DNA from 3 places in the Fictibacillus sp. EA-CB0309 genome. Region 2 is predicted to be linked to each of the others. Evidence: riboswitches for the same ligand, from Rfam matches in the RefSeq annotation. Region 2 holds a riboswitch; each other region holds the start of a gene.
What was found. Region 2 has a riboswitch for S-adenosylmethionine ahead of ACEWFH_RS14590 (2,3-diketo-5-methylthiopentyl-1-phosphate enolase). Riboswitches for the same ligand answer to the same signal wherever they lie in the genome.

Region 1 (7,422 bases), 600 kb from region 2:
GAGGTTTGCTCATTTGAATCTCCTTTTCGGTGATTTTCTTCATGTTTTCTTAGCCCATTTATTAAGACTTCTACTACTTCTTTACGGCTAAATGTGCTAGGCGGCAAATCACCATTACGAAGCAGCTCTCGTACCTTTGTTCCAGATAGAATCACATGATCTTCACTTGTGTGAGGACACGTTTTTGAAGAGGCCATTGCTTCACATTTTTTACAGAAAAAGCTATGTTCAAAGAAAAGTGTCGTTATGCCGATCTCATCTGCTGTAAACTGTGAAAAGATTTCTTGTGCTTCATATGTCCCGTAATAATTTCCGACGCCTGCATGATCACGGCCTACAATAAAATGTGTACAGCCATAATTTTTTCTAACGAGAGCGTGAAAAATCGCTTCACGTGGACCTGCATAGCGCATTGCGGCTGGAAAAACAGCTAGGAAGACACGGTCACTTGGATAATAATTCTGTAAAAGGACATGATAGCTTTCCATACGAACATCAGCTGGTATATCATCTGATTTCGTTTCACCGACGAGCGGATTTAAGAAGAGGCCATCCACCGTTTCAAGCGCTGTTTTTTGGATATATTCATGTGCACGGTGAACTGGATTTCTCGTTTGAAAGCCTACTACTGTTTTCCATCCCAAATCACTAAACGTCTTTCTCGTTTCACTAGGATCGAGATGATAGGCTTTGAATTCCTTTTTCAGAGGACGTTTAACGAGCGTGATGTCTCCGCCTACGTATACAGAAGGACGCTCTAGCAATTTCTTTACACCAGGGTGATCGTTATCAGTAGTTTTGTAGACTTTCTCTGCCTCTATTTGCTTAATAGGAGTATAGATATCTCCAACCTGCAGGATTCCGTAAGTTTCTCCTTCGTACGTTAACCGAACTTCTTCACCTGCCCTTAGTCCTTCAGCTGTTTCACGATTCACCGGTAACGTGATCGGAAGACTCCAAACTGTTCCATCACTTAGCCTGATGTCATGAACAACAGATTGATAGTCTTCTTGATTTAAAAATCCTGTTAAAGGGCTATATGCTCCTATAGCTATTAATTCAAGGTCGCTAAGTGCTGTCGCATCGAGAGTGATTTCTTTTTGTATGTGGTGATAAGGTGTCTCTGGCTGATAACGGCTGATTAATTTTCCTCCGTGGGGCTGAATTGTACTCATTACGTTTCTCTCCTCCTAAATTTCTCTTTATTGGCTTTCATTTTGATGAAGGCCACATTCTAGTTTCCTAAACCAGACCAACGTCCAGAACGAAGGTCATCTGCGTTTAGTGCAGCCTGTGTACATGGCTCACAACCTATACTGGGATAGCCATTATCGTGAAGTTTGTTGTACGGCAAATTATTTTTGTGTGCGTAACGCCAAATGTCTTTCCAAGTCCAGTGAATAAGCGGGCAAATCTTAATGCTTTTAAATCGCCCATCCCGATTAACAAATTGTGTGTTTTGGCGGGTAGGTGATTGTTCACGGCGGAGGCCAGAAAGCCAGGCTGTTACTCCGTTCAGTTCTTCTTCTAAAGGGATCACTTTTCTAATGTTGCAGCATTGATTCGGATTCAATTTCCAAAGCTCTTCACCGTACTTACTCACCTGTTCTTCAAGAGATAAAGCGGGAGTCTTTAACTTGATCTGAAGAGATGGATATCTTTTCTTCGCTGCTTCAATAACTTCATACGTTTCTTGAAAATGCAGATGCGTATCAAGAAAAACAATTTGAGCATCAGGCTTTATTTGATGAACAAGATCAACAAGGACGCTTCCTTCAATTCCGAAGCTGCACGCGTAAACCAAATCATCTTCATATGTTTCATAAGCCCACTTCAAAACATGCAGTGCACCTTTTGTAGGGTTATCACTGTTAAATTCACGGGTTTTGTTGTCCCATGTTTCGTACGTTAGCAATTTGTTACCTCCTTCTTGCCATTAAAAAAGCGGCTTTAACGTTTTTAGGACACTGCCCATTCGTTAAAACCGCCTCTAGTTTTCTAGTCAGCGAGCTATTTAATTCTTACCTTCTCGTTTTTTCGAGCTGAATTACTTTTCCATCTTGTACGATTAATGTGATTGATCCAAATTTGATACTGCTCAGCATTTTTTCAAGCTGAGGAAGAAAATCGTTTGCACTATTTTCGTTCGCCACTCCACTGCCTCCCTTTTTAAGTCAAATATCTCTTATAAAAACAAAAAAACCTTCCCATTTCGGAAAGATAGTGGAGGTAAACGTATTACCTTATCTTCCAAAATGTAAAAACATTCTGCTGGAGTTAGCACCTTACGATTGCAGGTTGCCGGGTTTCATCGGGCCAGATCCCTTCACCACTCTTGATAAGAGTTTAATTTTTAAAAATCATATCACATCTGAAGCGGATATCAAGACCTATTTTTTAATTTTTCTTTTTTTACAAAATATTTAAACAAACAGTTGACATTTTGTCTTTTTGGAACATATAGTAATAACTAAAATTTCATCCGCATCGCTGATCGGAAAACCGAAGGCTCTTAACATCACTTGTTAAGGGCCTTTTTATTTTGAGGAGGAAAAGTATGAAAAAGTTAATTGTTCTAGCTCTTATCGGACTTGTTGCACAATTGATCGACGGTTCACTTGGAATGGCATATGGAGTAACTTCCACTTCATTGCTCTTAGTAGCGGGTATAGCCCCAGCGGCTGCATCAGCTTCTGTCCACTTAGCAGAAGTCGTAACGACCGCTGCCTCAGGAATATCTCACATTAAGTTTGGAAATGTTGATCGTCAGGTTGTTCTTCGTTTAATACTACCAGGTTCCATTGGTGCTTTTGTTGGAGCTTGTTTTTTAAGCAGTCTTCCTGGAGATGTAGTAAAGCCCTATATTTCAATCTTTCTTATTTTGCTAGGTGTCTATATTCTGTATCGTTTTCTTTTTAAGCTTGGTGAAAAACGGGCAGCTACTAGCAAGCCTTTTACAAAAAAACAACTATTGCCGCTTGGTTTGTTAGCTGGATTTTTAGATGCAACGGGTGGCGGCGGATGGGGTCCTGTCACGACTCCTGTCTTAATGGCAAAGCAAGATATGAAAACAAGAAAAGTGATTGGATCAGTCGATACAAGTGAATTTGCTGTAGCTGTGTCAGCTTCTATCGGTTTCTTTATCTCACTCGGGTGGGAACAAGTCGAATGGCTTTGGGTAGGTGCGCTCATGGCCGGCGGAGTGATCGCTGCTCCAATCGCAGCTTGGCTTGTCCGCTTGATCCCCTCACATATCTTAGGAGTTCTAGTGGGAGGATTAATCATCATCACCAATATTCGAACACTCCTTCTTACTGTTGGACTGTCTTCCGATACGATGTTCTCAATCTACTTTGTTCTTGCAGCCTTTTGGGCTGTTGGCGTAATCTATGCTGTAAAAAGCAACCCCAAAAATAAAAATACGAAATTTTTAAAAAATTCTGTTGACTATTGATTATGAGCTATGTATTATAAATCTTAATTCAATATTCAAATCTTCTTATCCAGAGAGGCGGAGGGACTGACCCTATGAAGCCCGGCAACCAGCGTACACGCATGGTGCTAATTTCAGCAGAACATTAACGTTCTGAAAGATGAGACTTCGATCGTGTGAAATCATCGGGACCTCTTCTTTTGGAAGAGGTCTTTTTTGTTGGATAAGTTGAATCTGAATTCAAATTGGATGCCCAAAAAATTAAAAAATGTTGAGGAGAGATTTGAAAATGAGCGAACAAGCAAAAAACGAAGAAAGACAATTTGGATTTGAGACAATTTCACTGCATGAAGGACAAAAAGTAGATCCGACAACTGGAGCGCGAGCAGTACCGATTTACCAAACTACTTCTTATCAGTTCAACTCTACGGAACATGCTGCTAACTTATTTGCGTTAAAAGAATTCGGGAACATCTACACGCGTTTAATGAATCCGACGCAAGACGCGTTTGAGCAGACAATCGCTAAATTAGAAGGCGGTGTTGGTGCCCTTGCCCTTGCTTCTGGTCAGGCTGCAATCACAAATGCCATTTTCAATATCGCAGGTTCTGGCGATGAGATCGTCGCTTCCACTTCCCTTTATGGTGGTACGTATAATCTTTTCTCTGTAACACTTCCAAAACTCGGCATCCAAACACAATTTGCGGAGATCGATAATCTTCAATCGTTTAAAGATGCCATTACGGAAAAAACAAAAGCAGTATACATCGAGACGATCGGTAATCCAAAAATTGATGTGGCAGATATTCAAGCGATTGCTGATATCGCCCATGAAGCGGGTGTTCCGCTTATTGTAGATAATACACTAGCCACTCCTTACCTGTGCCGTCCAATTGAGCACGGTGCCGATATAGTTGTTCACTCTGCAACGAAATTTATTGGTGGTCACGGAACATCAGTCGGTGGTGTGATCGTTGATTCTGGAAAGTTTGATTGGAGCAACGGAAAGTTCCCAGGCCTGACTGAGCCCGATCCAAGCTATAAAGGAATCGTGTACACCGAAGCATTCGGTCCACTTGCTTATATTTTAAAAGCTCGCGTGCAGCTGCTGCGTGACTTAGGATCTTCCATCGCACCTTTCAACTCGTTCTTATTCATCCAAGGACTAGAAACGTTAGCGCTTCGAATTGAAAGACACGTTGAAAATACGCTTAAAGTAGCGAAGTTTTTAGAAAACCATCCATCCGTTGACTGGGTTAACTATGCGGGGCTACCTAGCAGTCCTTATTATGAATTAGCTCAAAAATACTTACCAAAAGGAGCAGGTGCCATTCTTACGTTTGGTGTTAAAGGCGGTGTTGAGGAAGGTAAAAAATTAATCGAGAACGTAAGCATCTTCTCCCACCTGGCGAACGTTGGAGATTCGAAATCGCTGATCATCCACCCTGCTAGCACAACGCACCAGCAGTTATCAGAAGAAGAACAAAGAAAATCAGGTGTTACTCCTGAACTAATCCGCCTTTCAATCGGTATTGAAACAGTGGATGACCTTATCTATGACCTTGATCACGCACTGAAAGCAATCGCTCTTTCTCCGAGTGGATTGTAAGGTTAAAACAGCTCAGAGCATTTGAACTGCACCCCGTCAAGTAGACAGTGGAAATAATAAAAACTTATTAAGCGGCTTCAGCTCTATATTCTAGAGGGCTGAGGCCGTTTAGTCGTTTTTGATATCTTTCATAATTATTCATAATTATAAAAATGGATATACTCATCAATCGCTAGAGATGGGTCTTCAAATGTCTCATACTTATGTAAATAATACTTTTCGGATTTGAGCGATCCCCAGAAGGATTCCATCGGTCCATTATCTATACATCGACCTATGCGTGACATACTTTGTGTATCTGTGCTTTATCAATCCTGGAAATCAACCACTTCCAATAACAACAAAGTTTACAAAAACAGCCTATAATTATTACTCTCTTGCTTATAAATCCTTGAACTTCACCACTAAATCTAACCCCACCGATACATCCACCATTTATACCGCTAAAACCTCATATACCCCCTATACAATGAACATCGTAACCGATAGCCTCACATAATTTACCATCCTTCATTGAATCATTCATTAATATAAAGCGCTTGCATTTTAGAAAGCATGTACTATAATACTTGTATACAAGTATACTCGTTCTTCTCAAAGGAGGTTATTTTATTGAACGAATCAAAGGATTCTCTTTATCCTGCAAAATGGTTATCTAAAGCCTCAACCGGTGAACGTGTAACATGCGAGCTAAGAATGAGAATCATTTCGGGACTTATTGAAAGCGGTACCATATTATCTGAAAATAAATTAGCTGCTGAATATAATGTAAGCCGCTCACCTATTCGTGAAGCATTAAAAGTTCTTGCAAACGAAAATCTTATTCGATTAGAACGCATGGGTGCAGTCGTCACTGGAATAACAGAAAAAGAAGTTGAAGAGATCTACGATGTTCGACTACTTATTGAAACATTCGTGTTTGAACGTCTAGTCAAGATTGACACAACCGAATTAGAGAGAGAGCTCAACAAGATCTTAGAAATGATGCAAATTGCCATCAAGTACAAAGACGCTGATGAGTTCGCCTTTCAGGATGTCTTATTTCATGAAACCATCATTAGGGCCATCGATCACTCCTACATTACGATGATCTGGAGTAACACAAAACCAGTAATGGAAAGTTTCATTCTATTATCGATGCGCATGCATTTTAATGAAAAGTACGACGATCTATCCCGTATCGTGAAAAACCATGAACTTTATATTGATGCGATTTCCACAAAAAACAGAGACATCATGATTCAATCTCTGCATCAAAACTTTGATGACGTACAAGGAAAAGTAGATGATCTATGGATGTCACAACAAATGCTATCAAGAGCACGGGAGCAAGAAAAGGAGTAAATAAATGTTAGATATCGACGGTACACAGCAAAGAAAAAGCTATATGGTAGGAGTCGACATCGGTACCACGAGCACGAAAGCTGTTTTATTCAGTGAAAATGGTGAGGTGGTTGCACAAGAGAATATCGGTTATCCGCTTCATACGCCTGATATTTCAACAGCTGTTCAAGATCCTGAACAAATTTTTCAAACTGTTTTGCAAACCCTTACAAATGTTGTAAAACAATCAAAATGTTCACCTGAAGAGATATTGTTTATCTCATTTAGCAGTGCCATGCACAGTGTTATTGCGATGGATCATAACGATCAGCCATTAACACCTTGCATCACATGGGCTGACAATCGCAGTGAAGCGTGGGCTAGAAAGATAAAAGAAGAACTGAATGGTCATGAAATCTACAAACGAACAGGTACTCCGATTCATCCGATGAGTCCATTAAGCAAAATCTCATGGATTGTAAATGATTATCCTGAAATTGCTGCCCATGCTAAAAAATATATTGGGATTAAAGAGTACATTTTCAAAAGTTCTTTAATGAATATGTTGTTGATCATTCTCTAGCTTCGGCGATGGGCTTGATGAACTTAAAAAAGTTGGATTGGGATGAAGAGGCATTAAAAATCACAGGTATCACACGTGATCAACTCTCTAATTTAGTCCCTACAACTGCTGTTTTCAAAAATTGTCATTTAGATTTAGCGAAACAGATTGGTATCGATTCACAAACACCATTTGTCATAGGGGCAAGTGATGGTGTGTTATCTAACCTTGGTGTCAATGCGATTGGCAAAGGCGAGATTGCTGTCACGATTGGTACAAGCGGTGCCATTCGAACTATCATTGACCAGCCGCAGACAGACGAAAAAGGCAGAATCTTTTGCTATGCTCTAACCGAAAACCATTGGGTAATCGGCGGGCCTGTTAACAATGGCGGCGTTGTCCTACGGTGGATTAGAGATGAATTTGCAGCATCGGAATTAGAAACAGCAAAACGATTAGGAATCGATCCTTACGAAATTCTAACCAAGATTGCTG
Region 2 (7,422 bases):
TGCCGCTATTGCAGTTATAGCACTTGAGTCCAGTCCCCAGAAAGGAACGTACAAACGGGTACATCTGCTATTAATTGCCGAGTAACTGCGTCATTTACGAGATATTTTACATTTTCAATCGTATCATGGAGCGAATCTTGGTGCGGTTTACTCTCAACGTTCCAATAACGCCAAATCTTCAGTCCGTTTTTGTATACGTTGCCGCATGAGCAGGACGCAGCTCCTTTATTCCTTTATAAACACCGTTCCCTGGTGTACGAGATGGTCCAAGGCCGAAAACTTCCTGCAATCCTTCCCGGTCAACTTCAGCCTTGATTTCAGGATGAGCTAAAATCGATTTAATTTCAGAAGCAAACAGAAACATGCCGCCTTGTTCTGTGTAAAAGAACGGCTTTACTCCTAGACGGTCACGTGCGACAAATAAGCTTTGTTTCTCTTCATCCCAGATGCCGAACGCAAAGATTCCGTTGAATTTTTCAATACAGCTTTCTCCCCATTCGATATAGGCTGTTAGAAGAACTTCGGTGTCAGAATGACCTTCGAATCGGTAGCCTCTCTGTAAAAGCTCTTTCCGAAGATCTTCTGTGTTGTACAATTCACCGTTGTAGCAAAGTGTATAATTTGTTTTGTTCTTAGACCTTGTCATTGGCTGAACGCCGCCTTCAATATCTACAACGGCTAATCTAGCATGACCAAAGCCTGCATGTGTAGTGCTCCAAACATTAAGTGCGTCTGGTCCTCTTTTCGATAATGGTGTGGCCATTTTAATTAAAATGTTCTTTTCATTAATGAGGTTACGATTCCAATCTGCCCAACCCGTTATTCCGCACATTGGTTTCATCCTTTCTGTACAAACTCCATTTCTAGTACGCATGCCCATTACTCAGCATATGCTTTCATCCTTGTACGGGTGTTACTGAAATATTTGTGCAAGTTCTTCCAAGTTGTATATAATGAATACATATTTCAGAAGATAAAGGTGATTATTGGATGCCACAGTCGAAGTTTTTTCGTATCGGTTACGGTTTGCTCCTCATTTTTCTTATTATTTTAGTCGGAACAAAGATTGATTTTATTTTCAGACCCATCGTCGTACTTGTACAAACGCTATTCTTTCCGTTTTTACTAGGCGGTGTTCTCTACTATTTGTTCCGTCCCGTTGTTCAGTTTTTACATAAACGAAATGTTCCAAAGGTATTATCCATTCTGCTCATTTATTTGCTCGCAATCGGACTTTTTGTACTATTGTTCTATTCCATTGGTCCGGTCCTGCAAAGACAGGTAAGTAATTTAGTAGAAAATACCCCGGCTTTGATTGACGCTATTCGTTCAAAACTGAATGATCTTCAGCAAAACGAATGGATAAATCGTTTCAGGAAAGTGAACAGTTTGATGTAAAAGAGATTTCTGATAAAGTATCAGCTTACCTGTCCAACAGTGCTCAAACGATTGGAACGAACATCGCAAACTTTATCGGAATCATTACGAACATTATTATGATTTTTGTTACGGTTCCGTTCATTCTTTATTACATGTTAAAAGAAGGCGAAAAGGCACCACAAATGGTGCTGCAAACGTTGCCTGAAAGACAGCGCAATAATGGAACAAAAATACTAAAAGATATGGATATTGCGTTAAGCTCGTATATTCAAGGTCAAATCTTAGTCAGTGTTTGTGTAGGAACCATGCTTTACATCGGATACCTGGTGATTGGGATTGAGTACTCTCTTATACTGGCTATCATCGCTATGTTTACAAATGTTATCCCTTTCCTTGGACCTATCATCGGTGTTGTGCCAGCACTGATCGTAGCAATTGTAGACTCGCCAGCGATGGTCATCAAAGTACTTGTCGTGATGGTGATTGCTCAGCAAATCGAAGGAAATGTTATCTCACCTCAAGTGATGGGTAAAAAGCTCGACATCCACCCGCTTACCATCATTTCGATCTTGCTTGTTGCTGGAAGCCTTGGAGGTTTACTCGGATTAATATTAGCCGTTCCCGTATATGCCGTATTAAAAGTAATTGCGTTGCATACGTACCGTTTGATTAATTTGAGAAGAACGAAAGAATTATAGGATAAGTAAGAATAAGAGAAAGCACCGGCTGTAGTACCGGTGCTTTTTTGTGTGGATTGAAATCATAAATTTCATATGGCGCTCGTTCAGCGAGCATAAATGCCGCTGAACGAGCTTCCGACGTCATCTAGATTTATAGAAATAGGGTTACATTCTATAAAAAAGCACACCTTTCAAAAAGAAAAGGTATGCTTTATTATCATTACTTTGCTTCTTGTGGCTCTTTATCGTAGATCGGAACCCAGCCTTCTTTTGATTTGAAAATACGCACTGCTACAACTTTTCGGTCTTCTTGCAGTGTGAAGTAATGACGGAAGTTTTCTGGAACTGAGATCAAGTCCCCTGGCTCAAGTTCTACATCAAAGAATCTTCCATTTGGCCCTTCGATGGCAAAAATTCCGTGTCCTGAAACGATAAAGCGTACTTCGTCATCTGTGTGGTGGTGTTCTGCCAAGAAATTTTTCAGAAGTTCATCTAAGTTTGGTGTTGCGTCAGAAAGAGAAATAACGTCTTCAGTCACATAGCCTCTGCGCTCTGAAATATCGTCAATTTCGCTACGGAAAGTTTGAATCACTTCTGCTTTGTCCTCGTCGCTTAACGCGTAGTTCTCACGCAGGTGTGCTGGAAGTTTCTCAATGTCCCACTTTTCGTAAATAACTTCCTGCGAGTTTAGGTAAGCTTCTACTTCACTTTGGTTTTCAATTCTTTCGTTGTTATCATGAAATCTTAGTTGTGCCATTTTTTACGCCTCCAAATGAGTTATTTTTATTTAAGAAAGATAGAGTTTGCAGTTTTATGTGATACGAGAACAAAAACTCAAAAGCTTCTAAGTGTTTCTTCGCTTCGAATGCGTTTTTGCCCCATACGGTGATACCGTGATTTCGAATAAGTACAGCTTTCGTGTCAGGCTTTATTACCGCACCAACGGCTTCAGAGAGCTTTGTTAAATCTGCATAGTTTTCCACAATCGGAACCGTAATCTTCCCGTCTTCTTCCCAAATCCCGAATGCTTTTATGAGCTCCTGACCTTGGAATGTAATCTCCCCTTTATCTCCATACAGTTCAGAAATTAGGTTGTTGTCCACTGTATGAACGTGCAAACAGCAGCCAGCATCGGTTAATCGATACACTTCGCAATGAATACCTGTTTCTGCAGAAGCTCTCAGATTAGTTTCTTCGATAGAATTTCCATACTCATCAACTAAAAGAAAGTCTTCTGATGTACGCTTTGTTTTGTCTTTTCCGCTTGCTGATACGTAAAAGGCTAGGGGCGTGTCACTAACTTTAATAGATACGTTTCCACTTGTGCCTGGGAACCAATCTCGGGCAGCGAGTTCGTCTTTTACATCCGCAAGCTCATTCCAGCGCTGTTGTTTACTCAACTTTTTACACCTCGTTTCTCTAATGCATGAATGATGTCATGAAACGTTTCAAAAGGTGTGTATGAAATATGATTTTCCTCACATTTTTCAATCAGATAGTCTCTTGCAAACACTACGTCAGCCAATTTAGATGCTTGCAGATCGGTGATCGAATCGCCGATTACAATTTTCTCTGCATCATGGAACTGATCTTCTAATCGACGAATGACAGAAGGCTTACAGCAACCGCAGTCGTTATCACACAAATTATCACATGCGTTCGGCCAAAGAATTTTTATCGTGTCGCCGGAAAAGTCACTGGCATTGCAAATAATGTGTTCAGGCTCGATTTTATTTTCCAAGACTGGATGAACAAAAAAATCAATGCCGCCGCTTACGATATAAAGCGGAATATTTTCCTCTTTCGTAAAATTAATAAACTCCTGAAAGCCGTCTCTAATCTTGGAACGGGTTAATACGAATTCGATGATTTCCTGCTTTTTATCTGAAGAAATTCTGGAAAACATCTTTCCGACCCCTTCACGGATCGAGATATTTTCGCTTAGAATTTCCTGCACGATTGGCTGCCAGCCCTCAGGTGAAAATTCCTCCATGATCGCGACGATGTTATCCTTTTCGGTGACTGTCCCATCAAAATCACAAAAGATTACAGATTGATAGGTTGTCATTTTACCGGCACCCCGCCCCAAAGCTCTAGGGCTTTTTGTAGTTCAGGGTGTTTCTCAGCATAATGATCAAAGTCTTCACCTTTCACAACGGCATCTACAGCTTGGCGGAATGCTCGTGCACCACCTGCTGCTCCATCTGGATGCCCATGAATTCCCCCACCTGCGTTGATCACGCTGTCTACACCGAAGTCATTATATAAAACCGGCGTTAAACCTGGGTGGATCCCTGCTGATGGTACCGGGAATGACTTTTTCAGTGTAATATCATCTGTCGTCAATGCCTCTGCAATGCTTAACGTTTCATGGCGATCAAGCGCCACACTTCCATATGGAGATGGGAACAGTACCAGGTCGGCTCCTGCATAACGAAGCAGTTTTCCTAGCAAAACTGAATACCCAATTCCGTAAAGAGAAGATGATCCGATCGCTCCCGATAATGCGGGATGCGCCATAATTGGAAGCGGAATTTCTTTATCCTCTGCCAATTCTTGCAGGACGTCAGGACCGTAGGACAAAACGTTAAACAATAAAGCATTTGCTCCTAATTCTGCTGCACGTCTTGCTTTATCGCGAAGTTCACTTGTTCTGCCTGTCAGGTTTACCGCATAAAGCGTCTTTTCTCCTGTTCTACTGTGAACAGAATCTAATACTTTTTTAGCCACTCTGATTCTTTCTTCAAAAGGAGTAAGGTGATTTTCAAACAGAATTTCATCATCTTTCACAAGGTCTACTCCGCCTAAAGCCTGCTCATATAATTGCTGCTCGAAGAACGAAAGATCCTTTCCAAGAACTCCTTTAAATATGCTCATTACAAGAGGGCGATCATGAACACCAAGAATATCTCTTATGCCTGAAATACCGTATTTCGGACCCAGAAAACTTTGTTCTAGCTGTTTATCAAATTCTAAATCTACGAGCTTGATCTCACCGTCTAAAGAAAGCTTACCGAAAACGGTTGTGAGGATGGCCGGTAGATCGTTAGAAAAGTTGGCTGAAGGATACGAGATTTTTAACAATCCACGTGTTCTCTTGCTGCCTAAATACTGATCAGCAGCTGAATCCTCAGGAAGTTCAGTCACTTCTTCTACAATTCCTTTATGTTTTAAAAGCTGATCCCGCTCGAGCTGAGGAAGGTCTGTCCAGGATCCAACAGTCAGGCCTAGCGCGATTCCTTCTGCTTTTTTCTCTAGATTTCCTTTTTTGTCATGTACCAAATACGTCGCTGTAATTTTACTCATGTTGGTTTAACTCCTTTCAGACACACAAAAAGCCCCTTCACGAGGAAGAGGCGTCATAATATCGACAGTTCCGCTTCCTCTTATCTCTCAGCCTAATTATAAGGCTGCAAGAATTAGCACCGTTTTCAGCTAAATTATATAGCTGAATGGTTGCCGGGTTTCATCGGGCTAGTCCCTCCACCTGCTCTTAATAAGAGTGCAAATTGTTAGAATATAATTTTAATTGTGATTATGACAGGGCATGAAGAATCTGTCAACCAAAATTTTTAAAACTCTTTTCAGTAAGCTCTAACAGTTGTGAAAGCTGTTGATTTCAGGTGCTCGCTTTCCGCGGGGCAGGCGGTGAGCCACATTTGTGCGTTTCACTTTTAAGTGTCTCACCTGCCCGCCTGTCCCGCAGGAGTCTCCCACCTTACACTACAATCAACTCGTCAAAGTGGTATTTAAAAAAACGACTCTAAAACATTCTTTAGAAATGATTCTTCTCTAAAAAATTTTTAAAACAGCTTAGTGATTCGATCTGCCGCTTCAATCAAACGTTCTTCTGATGTCAAAAGACCTGCTCGGACATATTTGTCGCCTTCACTTCCGAATCCGATTCCTGGTGCGACTACAACATGTGCTTTTTCCAGCAAGTAATCTGCGAATGTTTCTGATGTGTATCCTTCTGGAACCGGAAGCCAGCAGAAGAACGATCCTTTTGGTGCTTCCACGTTCCATCCGTTTTCATTCAAACGGCCGATGAACGCATTACGGCGCCTTTCGTAAGTTTTCACTAATTCATCCACACATTCCTGTGATCCATTCAGCGCTTCTGCTGCCGCATGCTGCACCGCTCCAAACAAGCTCACATAAAAATGGTCTTGCAGCAGATTAATAGATTCGATAACAGATTCGTTGCCGACAGCAAACCCAACGCGCCATCCTGCCATGTTGTACGTTTTAGAAAGCGTATAAATTTCGATTCCTACATCCTTTGCTCCTTCAACTTGTAAAAAGCTAATAGGTTTATCCCCATCAAATCCGATCGCACCATACGCGAAGTCATGACAAACCAAAATATCATGTTTTTTTGCTATTTCGATCGTCTCTTCAAAAAATGCTTCACTGCCTACTCCAGCTGTCGGGTTATTCGGGTAATTTAAAAACATAAGTTTCGCTTCATCGAGCACTGAATCAGAAAGTTCATCATAACGGGGTAAAAATCGTTTTCTTGGCGAAGCGGCATCGTCTCCATTTTAGCACCTGCCATCGCTACACCTGACCAATAGTCTGGATATCCTGGGTCCGGAACGAGCGCAACATCCCCTGGGTTTAAATAGCACTGCGATAACTCTACTAAACCAACTTTCCCCCCAAAAAGAACAGCTACTTCTTTCTCAGGGTCTAGCGTCACACCATATTCTCGTTTATAAAAATCTGCAGCAGCCTGTTTCAAAAACCCATGTCCGCGAAACGGTGAATATTTATGAAATTCAGGTCTGTCAGCACCTTCTTTTAGAGCTTCAACAATATGTTGAGGCGTGGGCTGATCGGGGTTTCCTGTCCAAGATTAATAACGTCATATCCTTGTTCTACATAGTGAGATACTTTTTTTACAAGCTTTGCGAAAAATTGCTCTGGCAACTTCCCCATTACTTCTGCCTGCTCAAAACGTTTCATCTCCATCACTTCCAGTCTAATTTGAATGTTCTTGAAATTCTAATCAGTTATGTTATACGCTTAAAGAAATTCTGTAAAGACTTTTTTATACGATGGGGGTCCTGTTATGAAAATTGCCTGTATACAAGTAGATGTTCAGTTTGGCAATCCAGATAAAAATTATAAACATATCGAAAATAAAATACGTGAAGCGGTAAGTGAGCATCATCCTGATACGATTATACTGCCAGAACTTTGGGATACTGGATATGACTTAACTCGCTTAGATGAGATCAGTGATTACAATGGGAATCGTGCGAAAAAATGGTTAAGCAAACTATCGAAAGAGCTTAACATCAATGTTGTAGGCGGATCTGTCGCGTATCGTGACGGTAACGCTGTATACAATACATCA
Region 3 (7,422 bases), 1.7 Mb from region 2:
CAGTGTTAACGTGTCTTGCTGCTGTTGAATCTCGATGAGTTCTACAGGGTTGCTTAAGTATTTATAGCCGCTTCTTGGCAGCCAATAGCTATACAATTCTGAGTAACATTCAATTAACAAATTTCGTTCTGAATAATCTACAGGCTCTACAAACTCATATACAACGTGTTTTCCCCCAGCAAATTCGCTGGCATCTTCTAAAGTAATTCCATTTTCCTCCTCATCCATTGTAATGTGACAATCGTATCGGCATTTTTCTGGCAATGTTATGTACGGATTGTTTCTTGGAATCCCAAGAAACATCGTGTTTGAATGAATAAGATCCCTTGATTCACACCATCGATAAACGTCTTCCCAATCCTGAGGAATCCCGTTCGTATACGGCCCTATATGGTGACTTTTTATTGTCGTTCTGTTAGGAAAATTTTCTATTCTTATATTCGCTAAATCCAGCCATCTAAACTCATTATAAGAAGAAGTGCTTTCTTTTTCTTTCGACGTGTTGCTTACTTGTTTAGATTTCTTGCTATCATGATATTCCCGCGGAAATCGGTCAAGATATGCTCCTTCTCTCCAGTTCTTCGGGCTAGTTTTAAAATACAATTGGAAAGAGTAAGTAAAATACGATAAAGAAGAAAAGCCGCACATAATAGCAATCTGGGTTACCGGGATATGATGTTCATAAATTAACAAGTGTGCCGCATTTTCTAATCGAGATCTCTTTACATAAGCAGCTGGCGTTTCACCAACAATAGCTTTAAACATCCTTTGAAAGTGAAAAGGTGAATATGTAGAAATGCTGGCCATTTTTTCTAATGAAAGAGGATCCTGTATATGCTGCTCGATATAATCTAACACTCTAAAAATATGTTTTCGCTGTTCTTTCTCATAAGTCATCTAGAAATTCCCCTTTTTTGTACGCAAGGTCTCATCCTTAAAGTATATACGAAATTCTATTATTACTTGTAAGTGTGTTTTTTTCTGGAATCCATTTTTTCTAAAATCGTTATTTGTCCAAGCATCTGAGACAAGCTTGCGTAAGATATGATAGAGAAGAAACAATAATCATTGACCTCTTCTCTGTAGTTCGCTTATAGAAGGGGTGTCTATAGTGAACGGATTATTACAAAGCCTTTTTGGTCCAAAGAAAAGAAAGAAATCTTGTAAGAAAAGACCAGCATAATGAGAAAAATGCTAGGAAAGCCGGGGATCTCCCCGGCTTTTGCTTTTTACTTTTGTTCGATAGCCTTTTTAGCTAGAGATAGGACGATATCCAAACCTTTTCAAGGACAAGCACATATAGTAAAAGCATGGGGGATTTTTTATGATCTAATAGCAGTTGCAGCACTTGCACCATCAATATAAAAGAATATCTTTTTCTATTTTTCATTACTATCTTCCCTTCGCAAAGTAATACAAGGGGGAATATATTTGTATATTCGTAAACGGGTTCCTGGTAAAGACGATCCTTTATTAGTTGATCTGGTAGTTAGTAACTTTCAAGTCCGCAGAGAAGTAATAGAGACGATTCTAAAAATGGCCAATGAAGTAATGGTTGTCTGTGATAGCAATGACCGCATTGCGGGTTTTGTTTGTTATCGGTTTAGAATTGGAAATATGATTTTTGTAGATTATGTTGTGTTAGATACAAAGCATCAAGGAAAAGGAATAGCCAGCTCCTTTCTTCCAGTCTTTGAAAACCACTTATTGAAACAAGGCATCCAGACTGTTTTTGGTACAGTGGACGAAGGCAACACCGATGCACTAAAAGTGTTTTTGCATTGGGGATTTAAGGTACAAGGACAAATCGGTTCAAGTATCGTTATCCAAAAGGAACTTGGCACTTCTAACTCTAATTCATTACCACGTGTTCGTTCTTCTTCAAATGTAAGAAAGTTGAATACTCCACCGTCACTTCGTCCATAAGTGTGACAGAAATCAGCAGACTTCGTCTAAAAGAGGTCTGCTTTTTTCATTGAACGTAAAAAGCTGACTCATGATTTGTACTAGACAATACCATTGAGTCAGCTAATATTATTTTAGAAAGAATAGATAAGTCTTTTGTTTTTACAGATCTGATAGATTCTGTTGTCTTCTCACCTTTTTAGGTGCTCTTGTGTGACCATTATTCGTGTTGAAGATCTCATCTATATATCTTTTATTCCAATCACTATTATAGTCTTGATCTGAGCAGATGCATCCGCTTAAATCGTATCGAAAAAGGCCGCAGTGCGGGCAGTTATTCAATCGTAATCCCCCTTAAATCAACATAGGATATTCTATGAAAATATAAGAGAGTTGGTAACGGCTATTGGACAAGATATTTTATCTATTTATTTACTCATCCATTCCGGCTTATGAAACTCTTCAAATTCACTCTGTATGACTTTTCTAAAGTCATCTGATTCTACTGCAGCTTTAAGATCTTTAGCGAGCTTCGAATTCTTATCTTTTTCTAGCACAACGATTCGATTAATGATTTCCTCAGGCAGTTTGTCTTTAACAAGGGCATCCTTCAGGTCCAGTCCTGAAGAGAGGGCAAAGTTTCCGTTTACTGCTGCCAAATCTACCGAGTCTAGCGTTCGAGGTGTTTGTGCAGCTTCTACGGGTTGAAATTTAAGGTTCTTTGGATTTTTTGTAACGTCTTTTTCAGATACTTTTAAAGGATTTGCAGAACCATCAATCTCAATTAAGCCGTTATCTCTTAGTACGGTCAATCCTCTCGCTAAGTTAGTTGGATCATTCGCTAAGGTAACCGTGCTTCCAGGCTTTATTTCATCTAATGATTTGTATTTCTTTGAGTAAATGCCGATCGGTGCAGTGGGCACTGTAATCACAGAAGCGAGTTTCATATTATTCTCTGCTCCAAATGCGTCCATATAAACTTTATGCTGAAAAAGGTTTGCGTCCAATGATCCGCTTTTCAATGAAATATTTGGTTGTACATAATCATTGAATTCTTTTACTTCAACGGTGTATCCCTTTTTCTCAAGATAAGGTTTTACCCCTTTTTCAAGCATGTCACTGTATGGAACGGTGGCACCTAATGTAATTTCCTTTTTTCATCTTCTCCTGATGCACCACAACCCGTTAGCAGTACGCTAATCAAGATCGCTACAATTAAAATTAATGGATATCTCTTCAATTTGTCTCTCTCCCCACTCTTCTAATTATTTACTTTCCGCAGAAGCTCGTCTGAATTTTGCCGCCGGATGGTCTTTTGGCAATAGAGGCTCCCCTTGAGAAAATAATTTTTCTCGGAGCGTACCTTTTTTGTAATCTTTTTGTAAAGTCCTCTCTCTTGAAGAACGGGTACAACCAACTCCACAAAAGATTCTAAATCGCCTGGTGTTACAAGATGATTTAGGTTGAACCCATCCACTCCAGACTCTTCAAACTGCGCTTGGATGCCATCTGCTACTTCTTCTGGGTTGCCGACGATAAAACTTCCTCTGTCCGGTGACTCAAAACGATTTAAGACTTCTCCTACCGTGAGCGGTTTAGGCGCATCGGTTGTAAGCATAGCTGCTTTATAATGTCCGCCTTCTGTTGATTTGTTGTATCCAAAAGGAAGGTCAGGATCTAACCCTTCATATTCAGCAATATCATAGCCGCTTGCGCCGTATTGTGCTTTTGCAGCATCGGCACTCCAAACGCTTGCATATGCTTTAAACTTTTCTTCTGCTTCCTCAGTTGTTACTCCGACCACCACGTTTAAGAATGAAAAGATTTTGATGTTTTCTGGGTTCCGTCCATGTTTTTTGCCCGCTCTCGGATGTCGTCCGCATAATAGCGGATTCTTTGTGGTGTAGGGCCGCCTACGAAGATGCACTCTGCATGCTTTGCTGCGAAATCTCGCCCCCGCTCTGATGTTCCTGCTTGATAGATGACTGGCGTTCTTTGCAGTGATGGTTCGCTTAAATGCGGTCCTTCAACTTTGAAATATTGTCCTTCGTGATTGATCTCATGAACTTTCTCAGGATCAACAAGCGTATTGGTTTCATGGTCCTCAATAAAAGCATCATCTTCCCAGCTGTTTTCCCAAAGCTTGTATGACACCTCTAAATATTCATCAGCGATGTTGTACCTCTCATCATGTTTGATCATATTCTCCAAACCAAAATTCCTCGCAGCATTCGGTAAGTAAGACGTGACCACATTCCAAGCAATCCGGCCTTTTGTTAAGTGATCAAGAGTAGAAAAGCGTCTCGCGTTGCCAAAAGGCTGTTCATACGTAGTACTAACCGTAACCGCAAAAGATAGATTTTCTGTAACACTCGCCATTGCAGATATAAGAAGCGCTGGATCATTCAGCGGCACTTGCAGTCCATCACGGACCGAAGGATGCTTGCTTTTTTATACACGTCATATATGCCAAGTACATCTGCAAAAAACACAGCATCAAACTTTCCTTTCTCTAGAAGTTTTGCGTATTCAATCCAATAATCCAGATCCTTATAGTTTCTATGTCTCTTGTTCTCCGGGTGCTTCCAAAGGCCATGAGAATTATGCATAGCACTTGTCATCTCAAACGCGTTAAACAATATTTCTTTACTCAAAATTGTTTCCTCCGTTACATAGAATTTTTTTGTACCCATCCCAAGAGAAAATAAAAAAACCTCTTCAAAATTAAGAAGAGGTTTAAAAATACGTGAAATAAACATACGTATAGGTCTCCTCTTATCTTTCAAGCCATTGCGCTTGCTGGAATTGGCACAGTACTAAAAATAGTTGTTGCCGAGGCTTCAAAGGGCCAGTCCCTCCACCTCTCTCGATAAGAAATCGATGATATTCAATTTAGTAACGAAATATACAGGAATACAAATAGCCTGTCAATGGAATTTAGAGAAATAAAATAATTTTCTTAACAATCAGTTTTTAGTTGACAGCGGTTTGCTTTATCCTCTATAGTGGTGACTAATAATTAAATATTGTATCTTATCAAGAGTCAGGGAGGAACTGGTCCTACGATCCTGCAGCAACCGCTTTTATTAAAAGAAAGGTGCTAATTCCAGCAGATGTTTTTGAATGTCTGATAGATGAGAGAGCGTGTTAGCACATGGAATCTACGTCCTCTTTCGTCTTTGAAAGAGGGCTTTTTTGTTTGTTTATCCTTTGCAGTCTTTGTGGGCGGTTGGTTTCCGTTTCAGGTTGCTTCGCTTTCCGCGGGGCGTGCGGTGAGCCACTTCGCGCTTCGCACCGGTAAGTGTCTCACCTGCCCACTCGTCCCGCAGGAGTCTCGCACCTTACACTCCAACCAACAAGACAATGAAGTTTTTAAGAACCATCCAGACATAAACAACTTACTGAAAAAACTATAGGAGGGAACCATGAGCATACCTTTGAGAAAAACCATCCAAAAAGATAGTTTTGAAGAAGCGATAAATACCGCACTAGCACTAAAAGAAGTTTTCAAGAAACGGGCAGAATTTGTAGATCGAGAAGGCGTTTTTCCTTATGAAAACTTTCAAGATCTTAAGAAACATGACTTTCTTTCTCTTACCATTCCACAAGAATATGGTGGTAAAGGGTTAAATCTAGTTGAATTCTTAACTATACAAGAGCACTTAGCTGAGGGAGATGCACCTACTGCCCTTTCTCTTGGGTGGCATTTGGGTACTCTTTTAGAGGCGGCAGAAAATCGTCATTGGAATGGAAACGCGTTCGCTGATCTTAGCCGGAAAATTGTTGAACAAAAAGCACTCATTAATTTGGCACAAACAGAGCGTGCGACAGGAAGTCCGTCTCGAGGGGGTATTCCTACTACAACAGCAGTTAAGAAAGCAGACGGATGGCTGATAAACGGAAGCAAAGCTTTTACTTCTATGGCAGAAGCCCTTGATTTCTCGGTCATTACTGCTACCATTTCTGAAACCAACCATAAAGGATTTTTCTTAGTGAATCATCGGGAAAAAGGGGTTTTTGTAAAAGAAACATGGGACAGCATCTCTATGAGAGGAACAAAAAGTGATGATCTCCTTTTAAAAGACGTTTATGTACCCGAGGAAAATCTTCTTGTCATAGAAGACGGGAAGAACATTATTCCTAAAGGCTGGTATCTTCAAGTTCCTGCTGTATACCTAGGCATCGCAAGAGGAGCGCGGAATTACGCGATTGAATTTGCATCAGAGTATAGCCCTAACACCTTATCAGGACCTATCTCAGAAGTACCAGAAGTGAGAAGAAAGATTGGCAAGATAGAACTTGAGTTATTTCAAGCAAGAACGATCCTTCACGCCGTTGCTGAAAAATGGGTAAACCACCCTGAACAACGTCATAATCTAGGTACCGAACTCGCTGCTGTTAAGCACTCTGTAACAAACAGCGCAAATAGAGTTGTTGATCTCGCGATGAGAATCGTTGGTGCTAGAAGTCTTTCTGTGCAAAATCCGCTTCAGCGGCACTTCCGAGATGTAAGAGCCGGTCTTCATAATCCGCCAACAGATGATGCCATCGTCTATTCGTTAGCGGATGCAGCGCTTAAATAAAAGAAGTCAACTGACAGATTCATGATAAACTCAATATTTTTTTGTATGATGAGTTTTAGATCACCATAGGTTATTATGGATACAATATATTTCCATATTAATCAATTCACAAAAGGTGGTTTACTCATGAGGGCGCTTCTTCAATTCACTTATTTACAAGCACTTTCTTGCATCTTTCCAGTCATCATCTTTGGTGCGTTAGCTCTTTCAAAATTCGTCAGCATTCCGTTCATCCCTCGATACGATTTCATACTCCTTCTTTGTCTCTTAACACAGGTTGCGATGATCGTAACGAAACTTGAAACGATAGATGAATTAAAAGTCATCTGTGTCTTTCACTTAATCGGTCTGGCTCTAGAATTATTTAAAGTTCATATGGGGTCTTGGAGCTATCCTGAAGAGGCATATTCTAAAATTTACGGAGTACCTCTTTACAGCGGTTTTATGTATGCTAGTGTTGCAAGCTATATTTGTCAGAGCTGGCGGAGGTTAGATCTTCAGATTAAGGGTTGGCCGAATCCTCTCTTTTCTTTTGGAATTTGTGTACTGATTTATTTAAACTTTTTTACCCATCATTACTTGTTCGATGCTAGATGGGTTCTGATTTTGCTTTTATTTCCTATCTTTTATAAGACAGTTGTTCATTATACGATCAACGAACGTGTTTATAAAATGCCGATCCTTCTTTCTTTTCTGTTGATTGGATTTTTTATCTGGATCGCAGAAAACATTACAACATTTCTTGGAGCCTGGCAGTATCCCAATCAGGAAGCTTCTTGGTCACTCGTTCATATTGGTAAGATCAGCTCCTGGTTCTTGCTCGTGATCATCAGTATCATTATCGTTGCACAATTAAAACGCATTAAAAGCCACCAAGACGATATTTTTACACATACAAAACACCTTTAAGCTGGCGGAAGCTTTCAGGTGTTTT

Region 1: linked by a shared signal. The riboswitch ahead of ACEWFH_RS11320 (homocysteine synthase) and the one ahead of ACEWFH_RS14590 (2,3-diketo-5-methylthiopentyl-1-phosphate enolase) in region 2 are both predicted to bind S-adenosylmethionine.
Region 3: linked by a shared signal. The riboswitch ahead of ACEWFH_RS02110 (LLM class flavin-dependent oxidoreductase) and the one ahead of ACEWFH_RS14590 (2,3-diketo-5-methylthiopentyl-1-phosphate enolase) in region 2 are both predicted to bind S-adenosylmethionine.

What each region holds. Positions count from the first base shown of each region.
Region 1 covers NZ_CP169271.1:2,012,740-2,020,161, reverse strand. Annotated here, with positions in the region: gene cysC (adenylyl-sulfate kinase) at 1-13, opposite strand, end outside; gene sat (sulfate adenylyltransferase) at 1-1,175, opposite strand, end outside; partial or broken gene ACEWFH_RS11335 (phosphoadenylyl-sulfate reductase) at 1,203-1,915, opposite strand; partial or broken gene ACEWFH_RS11330 (YezD family protein) at 2,011-2,153, opposite strand; SAM riboswitch class I at 2,241-2,345, opposite strand; gene ACEWFH_RS11325 (sulfite exporter TauE/SafE family protein) at 2,558-3,454, shown strand; SAM riboswitch class I at 3,497-3,600, shown strand; gene ACEWFH_RS11320 (homocysteine synthase) at 3,723-5,042, shown strand; partial or broken gene ACEWFH_RS11315 (IS3 family transposase) at 5,110-5,338, opposite strand; gene ACEWFH_RS11310 (GntR family transcriptional regulator) at 5,655-6,386, shown strand; partial or broken gene gntK (gluconokinase) at 6,430-7,422, shown strand, end outside.
Region 2 covers NZ_CP169271.1:2,610,008-2,617,429, forward strand. Annotated here, with positions in the region: partial or broken gene asnB (asparagine synthase (glutamine-hydrolyzing)) at 1-832, opposite strand, end outside; gene ACEWFH_RS14565 (AI-2E family transporter) at 991-1,398, shown strand; gene ACEWFH_RS14570 (AI-2E family transporter) at 1,359-2,078, shown strand; gene ACEWFH_RS14575 (1,2-dihydroxy-3-keto-5-methylthiopentene dioxygenase) at 2,281-2,817, opposite strand; gene ACEWFH_RS14580 (methylthioribulose 1-phosphate dehydratase) at 2,795-3,460, opposite strand; gene ACEWFH_RS14585 (2-hydroxy-3-keto-5-methylthiopentenyl-1-phosphate phosphatase) at 3,457-4,128, opposite strand; gene ACEWFH_RS14590 (2,3-diketo-5-methylthiopentyl-1-phosphate enolase) at 4,125-5,366, opposite strand; SAM riboswitch class I at 5,444-5,563, opposite strand; gene ACEWFH_RS14595 (hypothetical protein) at 5,655-5,777, opposite strand; partial or broken gene ACEWFH_RS14600 (aminotransferase class I/II-fold pyridoxal phosphate-dependent enzyme) at 5,864-7,028, opposite strand; gene ACEWFH_RS14605 (carbon-nitrogen family hydrolase) at 7,135-7,422, shown strand, end outside.
Region 3 covers NZ_CP169271.1:346,798-354,219, reverse strand. Annotated here, with positions in the region: gene ACEWFH_RS02130 (AraC family transcriptional regulator) at 1-897, opposite strand, end outside; gene ACEWFH_RS02125 (GNAT family N-acetyltransferase) at 1,432-1,926, shown strand; gene ACEWFH_RS02120 (hypothetical protein) at 2,068-2,247, opposite strand; gene ACEWFH_RS02115 (MetQ/NlpA family ABC transporter substrate-binding protein) at 2,334-3,020, opposite strand; partial or broken gene ACEWFH_RS02110 (LLM class flavin-dependent oxidoreductase) at 3,171-4,598, opposite strand; SAM riboswitch class I at 4,678-4,781, opposite strand; SAM riboswitch class I at 4,936-5,046, shown strand; gene ACEWFH_RS02105 (acyl-CoA dehydrogenase family protein) at 5,331-6,488, shown strand; gene ACEWFH_RS02100 (DUF817 domain-containing protein) at 6,615-7,397, shown strand.